2 regions of the Thiomonas sp. OC7 genome follow, and region 1 is predicted to be linked to the other one. Evidence: riboswitches for the same ligand, from Rfam matches in the RefSeq annotation. Region 1 holds a riboswitch; the other holds the start of a gene.
What was found. Region 1 has a riboswitch for thiamine pyrophosphate ahead of BIO17B3_RS14905 (cytosine permease). Riboswitches for the same ligand answer to the same signal wherever they lie in the genome.
Positions count from the first base shown of each region.

Region 2: linked by a shared signal. The riboswitch ahead of thiC (phosphomethylpyrimidine synthase ThiC) and the one ahead of BIO17B3_RS14905 (cytosine permease) in region 1 are both predicted to bind thiamine pyrophosphate.

Region 1 is NZ_LR131953.1:3,105,321-3,110,333, reverse strand. It holds gene thiD (bifunctional hydroxymethylpyrimidine kinase/phosphomethylpyrimidine kinase) at 1-692, shown strand, start outside; gene BIO17B3_RS14905 (cytosine permease) at 689-1,975, opposite strand; TPP riboswitch at 2,032-2,138, opposite strand; gene BIO17B3_RS14900 (signal peptide prediction) at 2,245-2,685, shown strand; gene BIO17B3_RS14895 (hypothetical protein) at 2,864-3,244, shown strand; gene BIO17B3_RS14890 (PGDYG domain-containing protein) at 3,343-3,801, opposite strand; gene BIO17B3_RS14885 (ATP-binding cassette domain-containing protein) at 3,823-5,013, opposite strand, start outside.
Region 2 is NZ_LR131953.1:368,048-373,060, reverse strand. It holds gene BIO17B3_RS01790 (fatty acid desaturase) at 1-166, shown strand, start outside; gene BIO17B3_RS01785 (LysR family transcriptional regulator) at 191-1,108, opposite strand; gene BIO17B3_RS01780 (pirin family protein) at 1,227-2,093, shown strand; TPP riboswitch at 2,129-2,261, shown strand; gene thiC (phosphomethylpyrimidine synthase ThiC) at 2,293-4,302, shown strand; gene thiO (glycine oxidase ThiO) at 4,307-5,013, shown strand, end outside.

The DNA of each region.
Region 1 (5,013 bases):
AGAACACGCAAGGCGTGCGCGCCATTCAGGCGCTGCCGCCCGAATTGCTCGCGCAACAGATCGACGCCGTGGTCGAAGACATCGGTGTGGATGCGGTGAAAATCGGCATGCTGCACGATGTGGGCGTGGTGCGGGTGGTGGCCGAGGCCATTCGCCGCCATCGCTTCACTCATGTGGTGCTCGACCCGGTGATGGTCGCCACCAGCGGCGACAAGCTGATCACCGAATCCACCGTGGACCGGCTCGTTGATGAGCTCTTTCCCCTCGCCACGCTGATCACCCCCAACCTCGACGAAGCCGCCTGGCTACTGCGGCTGGGCACCATAAACGCCGACGCGCTGGAAGACACGGCCAATCTGCTGCACGTGCTGGGCGCTCGCGCGGTGCTGCTCAAGGGCGGCCACTTGCCCGGCCCGCAGCTCACCGACTTGCTGCGTCTGCCCGATGGAGAAGTGCGGCGCTGGGAAGCGCCGCGCATCCCCACGCGCAACACCCACGGCACGGGCTGCAGCCTGTCATCGGCCATCGCGTGTTATCTCGCCCTGGGCGAAACGCTGGCCGATGCCGTGGCGCATGGTCGGGACTATGTGCGACAAGCGCTGCTCGCCGGAGCCGACATGCAACTCGGCCAAGGCCACGGCCCGCTCAACCACGGTCACGCACCTTTAGCGACGAAGCGCCTGCCGCTCTAAGCCGCCGCGGGCGCCCGCGCCTCGCGCCAGCGCAGCGCACCTGCCGCCAGCAATGTGAAGGCCAGGCTCGGCAAGGCCGAGCCCCAATTCGGCCACCACACCGTGCCAAACTGAAACACGCCGATGCCCAGCAACCACACGCTCATCGGCCCCCAGCGCCAGTTGCTCTGCGGCGGCAAACCCGGTGCCAGCTGCGCGATCACCACGCCGAACAGCGGCACGAAAATTGAACTCAGGGTGAGCAGAAAGGGCTCAAGTGCGTGCATCGGCAGCGCAAGCGCCGCCGCGGTGGCCAGCAGCACCAAGGTCATGCCAATACGACGAATGCTCCAGCGGCCGTTGAGGAAGTTGGTCGATACCGCGCCCGAATGCACGTCGCCATAGGCGTTGTCCACCTCATCCACCAAAATGAAACCCAGCGCAATCAGCCCGCCCTGAGCCAGCAGTAAGGTGCTGAGCATGTCGATATCGGCAGGCGACACGCTGATGACCAGCACGCCCAGGGCGTAGCACCAGATGTTCGCCGCGGCGTAGCCGAGCCAGGTGCCGCGCGCCGTGGCGCCAGCGTGGCGTCCGTAGCGGGCATAGTCGGCCACCAGCGGCAGCCAGGACACCGGCATGGCGATCACCAGATCCACCGCCGCTAGCGAGCTCATCGAACCGTCGCCCGGCTGCGCCCACAGCGCGGCAAAGCCGTGCTGCCAGGCCTTGAGTCCGAACTGATAGCTCAGCCAGAGCAGCGAAGCGACGATCAGCGGCATTGCCGCGCGGCTGACGAAGCGCCGCACCAGCCCGATCATCCGCCCACTGGCCAGCACCAGCAGCAGCGAGCCCCAGGCCAGCGTCGCCACCACGGGCACCCAGGCCCCGCGCGTACCGAACACCTGCTCGACGATGGTGCGGGTACCGTCGCGCATGATCACCAGCTCGAACGCCGTCCAGCCCAGCAGTTGCACCACATTGAGCGCCACCGGCAGCATGGCGAAGCGCTGCCCCAGCGTGCGCCCGATCAGCGCCGAACTCGACAGACCGTGCCGGCTGCCGATCCCCGCCACCCAGGCCAGCAAACCCGCGCCCAGCAAGGACCCCAGCGCAATCGCCCCGGCCGCCTGCGGCAGGCTCAAGCCCGGACGCAGATACGCGCCCACCTGCATGACCAGCAGCCCCACCCCCAGACTGAACCACAGCGCGGCGGCATCGGTGAAGGTGAAAATGCGTTCCGCCGCGGGAACCGAGGCATTGGACGCGTGCGCCGCGTCACTTGAAGTTGTGTGTGTTGCCATGGCCCATTTCTGCGTGCTCGCGCAGAAACCCGGCCGGGCCATGCGCGCCATAGCGCGCGCTGCCCACCTTGCTTCCCTGCGCGAGGATGACCTCAATCAGGTTCAAAGGGACTCTCTCAGCGAAGCTACCTACTGCCGCAGCCCCGCACCCCCAGCGTTGCGCCGCAGGATTGCGACACGGCGTCGATTGTAGGCAGGATGACGCCTGCGAGCCGCACCGCGACAGCTCCGGAGCACGGCTAAGCTATGCCCCTGACCCGTGTCCACCCATGCGCCCGATCCGCACTCGCCGCCTGACCTTGGCCGCACGCCTGCTCTGGGCCGCGCCCTATTCGGTGCTCGGCCTGCTCGCCGCCCTACCCGCCTGTGCGCTGGGCGCCCGGCTGCGCCGCAGCGGCCACACCCTGGAATGCACGGGAGGCCAACTGGGCCGCTGGATGCAGCGCCTGCCCAACCGCCATCGCCTCGTCGCCCTCACTCTGGGGCATGTCATCCTCGCGGTCGACGCCCCCGCCATGCAGCGCTTGCGCGCTCACGAACGCGTGCATGTGCGGCAATACGAGCTTTGGGGCCCATTTTTCGGGCCCGCCTATTTGCTGGAGAGCCTGTGGCAAACCCTGCGCGGGCGCGATGCCTACCTCGCCAACCGATTCGAGCGTGAAGCCTATGCGAAGGGCGGACCATTTCTCACGAAACCTCATGATCAGTAAGCCCGCCGCGCTGGGTACCGAAACGAACGCAGCGGCGGCGCTCCGTGCTCGCGCAATCGCTTGATCGGCCCTGAAGTTGCACGCCTCAAATTATTGACGTGCATCAATCCGCGTGTTCCGCAAACGCCTAGCCTGACTGCGAGTCAACCTTGACTCAAAACTTTTTCAGGAGAGTGCCATGATTGCCACCAAGCCATTTTTGACTGCCTTGTCTCTCAGCATCCTGCTCGCAGGTGGAGGGCTGACCGCAACTTCTGCCTACGCTCAAACCCAAAAGCAGGAAACCATTTACGGTAGCCAGTTGATGACGCAGAAGGAGCGTCGTGAATACCGACTCAAAATGCGCGAGGCGAAAACCACAGAGCAGCGGGAACAGATCCGGGCAGAACATCACAAGCTGATGCAGGAACGTGCGAAGGAGCGCGGCGTCAAGCTGCCTGATGCGCCCCCGGCGCAAGGCATGCATCAAGGGATGGGCTCAGGTGGCGCCATGGGTACTGGCGGCGGAGGCATGGGCCCTGGCGGCGGCATGGGGCCGGGCGGCGCAGCGAAACCCTGATTCAGCTCAGTCGGCCTTCTCAAGGAAACGCCGGGCCGCCCCAAGTTTCCTTGACCCCCACGGGGGGCGGGCTGGGCACAGCCCAGCCCTGGGGGCGCTCAAGGAGGCGCGACTTTCCGGTAAACCTGCGCAAACCGTCCCTGCTCAACCACGCCGTAATCGCCTGGCGCGTATTGCAGCAGCCAATCACCGGGGTTGCCGCGCAGCAGATCGCCGCCAGCGCTGCGGGTCATGCGAAACGGTGTGGGCATCTGCCGCGCCAGAACGGGAATGGGCTGGTTGATGTAAGCGCCATTCTGCCCCATGAACGTCGGCGCGAGGGCTTGGTAGCGCGCTTCGAAACGGGCGCGCGACACGCTCCAGCGGTCGCCGGTGGCGCCGGTGATGATGGCATCGCCCGCTGCGTAACGATTGGGGCCTTCGCGGCTGATCAATTCGCCGGAATCGACGGCGAATTGCACCTGCACGGTCTCATGCTTGATGTAAGCGGCTGCCTGCGGGTCGGTGCGCAAATCGACGTTTTGCAACAACGGCGCGCTGGGTTCGTTTTCGGTCATGGCGGATTTGTTCACAATCTCTCACTTGCCATCGAGCACTTCCCAGCGTTCCAGGGCGTGGAGCAGTTCTTCGTCGATCTGCGCGTAACGTTCCTGCATCTCGCTGATACGCATCGTGGAAGAGGTATAACTCGCCGGGTCGGCCAGTTGATCGGAAAGCGATTTCTGCTCCGCCTCCAGGGCGGCTATGCGGCCGGGCAGTTCCTGCAGCTCGCGCTGTTCCTTGTAGCTCAGCTTGCGCTTGGCCGGTACGTGGGGAATGGACGGCTGTGCCTGAGCCGATTTGGTTGGCGCCGCGCCGCGCTTGTCCGCCCCGCCTGCGGCCGATTTATTCAGCTGCGCCTGCAACGCACGGGCACGCTGCGATTGGGTGAGCCAGTCGGAGACGCCGCCTTCGTATTCGCGCCAACGGCCAGGGTCTTCCGGCGTGGCCTCGCTCACTATCGTGCTGGTGACCACATTGTCGAGAAAGCGACGGTCGTGGCTGACCAGAAACACGGTACCGGGAAAGTCTTGCAGCAACTGCTCCAGCAGTTCCAGCGTGTCGATGTCGAGGTCGTTGGTCGGCTCGTCGAGCACCAGCACATTGGCCGGGCGGGCGAACAACCTAGCCAGCAGCAAACGGTTGCGCTCCCCCCCTGAAAGCGACTTGACCGGCGAGTTGGCCCGCGCGGGCGAGAACAAAAAATCGCCCAGATAACTCATCACATGCTTGCGCTGCCCGGCCACCTCAACCCATTCGCTGCCCGGGCTGATGGTGTCGGCCAGGGTGGCGTCAAGGTTGAGCACGGCGCGCATCTGGTCGAAATAGGCGATCTGCAAGCGCGTTCCCTGCCGCACGGTGCCACTATCGGGTTCGATCTCGCCCAGAATGAGCTTGAGCAGCGTGGTTTTGCCCGCGCCGTTGGGCCCAATGAGGCCGACCTTGTCGCCACGCAGAATCGTGGCGGAGAAATCGCGCACCAGCACTCGGTCGCCATAGGCCTTGTTGACGCCTTGCAGCTCGGCCACGATCTTGCCACTAGACTGACCGCCATCCACCTCAAGTTTGACGCGCCCGAGCGAATCGCGCCGCGCCGCGCGTTGGCTGCGCAGCGCCTCCAGGCGGTTGATGCGGCTCACGCTGCGGGTCCGTCGCGCTTCTACGCCCTTGCGTATCCACACCTCTTCCTGCGCCAGAAGCTTGTCGGCGCGGGCGTTCATCACCGACTC
Region 2 (5,013 bases), 2.7 Mb from region 1:
TGGCCCGATTGCGCTCAAGGAAACGCCGGGCCGCCCCAAGTTTTCTTGTCCACCTCGCAGCTTGCAAGCTGCTCGGATTCGGCTCCGTCCAAGCTGCCGCAGGGCAGCTTGGAGCCGCGGGCCTCATCCCCCACGGGGGTCGGCGAGCCGACCCTGGGGGCGCTGAGCAGGCGTTGCCGCGAAACCGCGTTCACACGCCCTGATCTCCCGGCGCTACGCTGAATTGCTCGGCCAGAAAGTCGAGCAGCGCCCGCACTGCGGGCAGCAGCCCGCGGCGCGATGCGAACACGGCGTGAATGATCTCGGGCCGTGGAGCCCAGCTGGGCAGCACATGGGTGAGTTGGCCGCTGGCAAGCTGCGCCTGCACCATCATCAACGGCAGCTGCACGATGCCCGCGCCCGCCACCGCGGCCTCGCGCAGCGCGGGCATGCTCGACGACACCAGGCGCGGTTGATGCCGAACTGCGGCCTGCGCGCCTTCAGGGCCGTGCAGATCCCAGGTCTGTGTGATGCCGAGCTGGCTGCTCAGAGCCAGGCTGGGCAGCCCGGACAGGCTGGCCGGGGTCTGCGGCATATGCGTGCGGGCGAGCAGGGCGGGGCTGGCCACCAGTACCTGCACCCGCTCGGCAAGTGTTCGCAGCACCAGATCGCTGTCGTCGAGCGGCGGGGGGCGAACGCGCAGGGCCACGTCGATGCCTTCAGCCACTACGTCCACGCGCCGGTTGGTGGCGTCAAGCTGCAACTGCACCTGCGGATAGCGCACCAGGAAGGCCGCGACCATGCCCCCGACTTGCGCATCGAGCAGGGCGACGGGGCAGGTCAGGCGCACTGCACCGCAGGGCTCGGCGTGGGTGCGGGCTATGGCTTCTTCGGCCGCATCGGCTTCGACCAGCATGGCCTTGCAATGGGTGTAGTAAGTCTGTCCGAGTTCGGTGACCACGAAGCTGCGGGTCGAGCGCTGGATCAGCCTTGCGCCCAGTTGCGTCTCCAGTCGCGCCAAGCGACGGCTCAGTTTCGATTTCGGCAGGCCGAGCGCACGTCCGGCGGGTGCGAAACCCCCGTGTTCCACCACTTGGACAAAGTAATACAGATCATTCAAGTCGCGCATCGGTTTATTGTTCCATTTGTAGAACGATGAAGGCAAAATTTGCGACTACCGAACGTATCGTTCCACCCATATTCTTTAGCCATCGCGGGGCTGGGCCCCGGCTTACAGGAGAAACAGCGTGAAAACCCTTCAAGGCATTTACAGCAACCCGCGCCAGCATTGGGTTGGCGACGGCTTTCCGGTGCGTTCACTGTTCAGCTACAGCAGCCACGGCGTGCAGCTCAGCCCCTTCCTGCTGCTCGACTACGCCGGGCCGACGCAGTTCGCGCCCGGCACGCAGCCGCGCGGCGTGGGCGAACACCCGCATCGGGGTTTCGAGACCGTGACCATCGTCTATCAGGGCGAGGTAGACCATCGCGACTCGACCGGGGCCGGCGGGCATATCGGCCCGGGCGACGTGCAGTGGATGACGGCCGCAGGCGGCATCCTGCATGACGAGTTCCATTCCCAGGCGTTCACCGAGCGAGGCGGCACGCTGGAGATGGTGCAGCTCTGGGTCAACCTGCCCGCCAAGGACAAGATGTCGCCGCCCGGCTATCAGACCTTGTTGAACGCCGACATTCCCGACGTGGCCTTGCCCGACGCAGTAGGGCGGGTGCGTGTGATCGCCGGGACGTATGCCGACCACCGCGGCCCCGCACGCACGTTCACGCCGATGGACGTGTGGGACGCGCGGCTCAACGCGGGCGCACAGACCCGCTTCGACATCGCCGCGGGGCGCACGCTGGCGCTGGTGGTGCTGCACGGCGCGGTGAAGGTGAACGGCGATGCGGTGGTGCGCTCGGCACAGTTCGGCTTGCTCAGCCGTGAAGGCGACGGCATGCTGGTCGAGGCCGAGGACGACGCCACGCTGCTGTTGCTCAGCGGCGAGCCGATCGACGAGCCCATCGTCGGCTACGGTCCGTTTGTGATGAACACGCAAGCCGAGATTCATCAGGCGATGCAAGACTTCAACAGCGGCCGTTTCGGCCAGATTGCGGCGTAAGCGATCGAGTTGGCGGGGCTACGCCTATACTGTGCCTGAGCTTGTCGGAGCGCCGGGCGAAATTCCCGGCTGAGACTGCGTAACGCAGAATCCGCTGAACCTGATCGGGCTAGGAAGTGCGCCGCGAGTGCGCTTCCAACCTGCGGAGGGAACAAGGCGCCGGTGCGACGGCAGGCATTCATCCATCCCCGGAGGAACCATGTCTGCACTGCCCGAATCCCGCTACAAGGTCGATGCCCCTGAGCTGACCGAGCGCATCACCCGTACCCCCTTCGCCGCGTCCAGCAAGATTTATGTGCAGGGCAGCCGTGCCGACCTTCGCGTGCCCATGCGCGAGATCAAGCTGGCCGATACCCCAGCGGTATTTGGCGTGGAAAAAAATCCGCCCTTCGCGGTCTATGACACCTCAGGGCCCTACACCGATCCGCAGGTGAGCATCGACCTGGCGCGCGGCCTGCCCGCGCTGCGCTCGCCGTGGATTGCCGAGCGCGGTGACACCGAGCGACTGCCCGCCTTCAGCTCCGACACCACGCGCCGCCACAACGCCGACGCGGGTCTGGATGCGGTGCGCTTTCCGCAGTTGCCGCTGCCGCGCCGCGCCAAGGCCGGCGCCAACGTCAGCCAGATGCACTACGCGCGCAAGGGCATCATCACGCCCGAGATGGAGTTCATCGCCATTCGGGAGAATCAGCGGCAGGAAGAAATGCTCGATGCCGGACGGCTGAAGCAGCACCCCGGCCAGCATTTTGGCGCGAACATTCAATCGCGCATCACACCGGAATTCGTGCGCGATGAAGTGGCGCGCGGCCGTGCCATCATCCCCAACAACATCAACCACCCGGAGAGCGAACCGATGATCATCGGCCGCAACTTCCTGGTGAAAATCAACGCCAATATCGGCAACTCGGCTACCACGTCGAGCATTGCCGAAGAGGTGGAAAAAATGGTCTGGTCCATCCGCTGGGGCGCCGACACGGTGATGGATCTGAGCACGGGCAAACACATTCACGAGACCCGTGAGTGGATTCTGCGCAACTCGCCCGTGCCCATCGGCACCGTGCCGATCTACCAGGCGCTGGAGAAAGTCGGCGGCGTGGCCGAAGACCTCACCTGGGAGCTGTTCCGCGACACCCTCATCGAGCAGGCCGAGCAGGGCGTGGACTACTTCACCATCCACGCCGGGGTGCGTCTGCCCTTCATTCCGCTGAGCGCCAAACGTGTCACCGGCATCGTTTCGCGCGGCGGCTCGATCATGGCCAAGTGGTGCCTGGCGCATCACAAGGAGAGCTTTCTGTACGAACACTTCGAGGATATCTGCGACATCATGAAGGCCTACGACGTGGCGTTCTCGCTGGGTGACGGCCTGCGTCCTGGCAGTATTGCCGATGCCAACGACGAAGCGCAGTTCGCCGAGCTCGACACCCTGGGCGAACTCACGCAGATCGCCTGGAAGCACGACGTGCAGACCATGATCGAAGGCCCTGGCCATGTGCCCATGCAGCTCATCAAGGAAAACATGGACAGGCAGTTGGAGAAGTGCGGCGAGGCGCCTTTCTACACGCTCGGCCCGCTGACCACCGACATCGCGCCCGGCTACGACCACATTACCAGCGCCATCGGCGCGGCGATGATCGGCTGGTACGGCACCGCGATGCTCTGCTACGTCACGCCCAAGGAGCACCTAGGCCTGCCCGACAAGCAGGACGTGCGCGACGGCATCGTCACCTACAAGATCGCCGCGCACGCGGCCGATCTGGCCAAGGGCCATCCCGGCGCGCAGGCGCGCGACAACGCGCTCTCCAAGGCGCGCTTCGAGTTCCGCTGGGACGACCAGTTCAACCTCGGCCTCGATCCGGAAAAGGCCAAGGAGTTTCACGATGAAACCCTGCCGAAAGACGCCTTCAAGACGGCGCATTTCTGCTCCATGTGCGGGCCGAAGTTCTGCTCCATGAAGATCACGCAGGAAGTGCGCGAGTACGCCGCCAAACAGGGCGTGGATGCAGAGCAGGCCGTCGAGGTGGGCATGGCGGAAATGTCAGCCGAATTCCGCGCGGGAGGCAGCGAGGTCTATGTGCACGCCCCGCTGCCGGGCCGCCCCAAGGCGGGGCGTGCCCCCTCGGGGGGCGGCGAAGGCGGAGCCGCAGCAGGGGGGGCGTTGACTCCGTTGCCGGGTTCGCGGGCTCCTGCGCCGCAACAGCAGGAGAACTGAAGACATGACGCGGACTGCTGAAGTGGTGATCGCGGGGGCCGGGCTTGCTGGTCGCCTGCTGGCGTGGCGTCTGCTCAGTGCAGGCGTGCCGGTCACCCTGGTCGATGCACGCGGCCGCGATGATCGCGACCATGCGGCCGGGGTGGCTGCCGCCATGCTGGCGCCCTATGCCGAGCTGGTGGTGGGCGATGCCGATCTGTTCGCGCTCGGCGAGCAGTCTTTGGCGATCTGGCCGCAATGGCTGGCCACGCTGCAGGCGCAGACCGGGCAGGCGGTGGACTTTCACCACGAGGGCTCGCTGGTGGTCGCGCACGCGCCCGACTACCCCGGTCTGGCGCACTATGCCGACCTCATCCGCTACCGCCTGCCTGCCGACAAACGCGACGCGGTGCAAAGCCTGGACGGACCGGGCATCGCCGAACTGGAGCCCGAATTTGCCGGACGTTTCAGCCGCGGTCTTTGGCTGCCGCTCGAAGGCCAACTCGACAACGGGCAATTGCTGCAAGCCCTGCAAGCCGCCATCGAGCAGGCCATGGCGCGCGTGGGCGGGCAGTGGCTCGATCGCACCACTGTGCAAAGCGTGCAGGCCCGATCGGTACACACCACCGACGGCACGCTGATCGAGGCCGATGCGGTGGTGGACTGCCGCGGCGTGAACGCGGCTTGGCCGGGCGTGCGCGGCGTGCGCGGCGAAGTGCTCACTGTGACTTG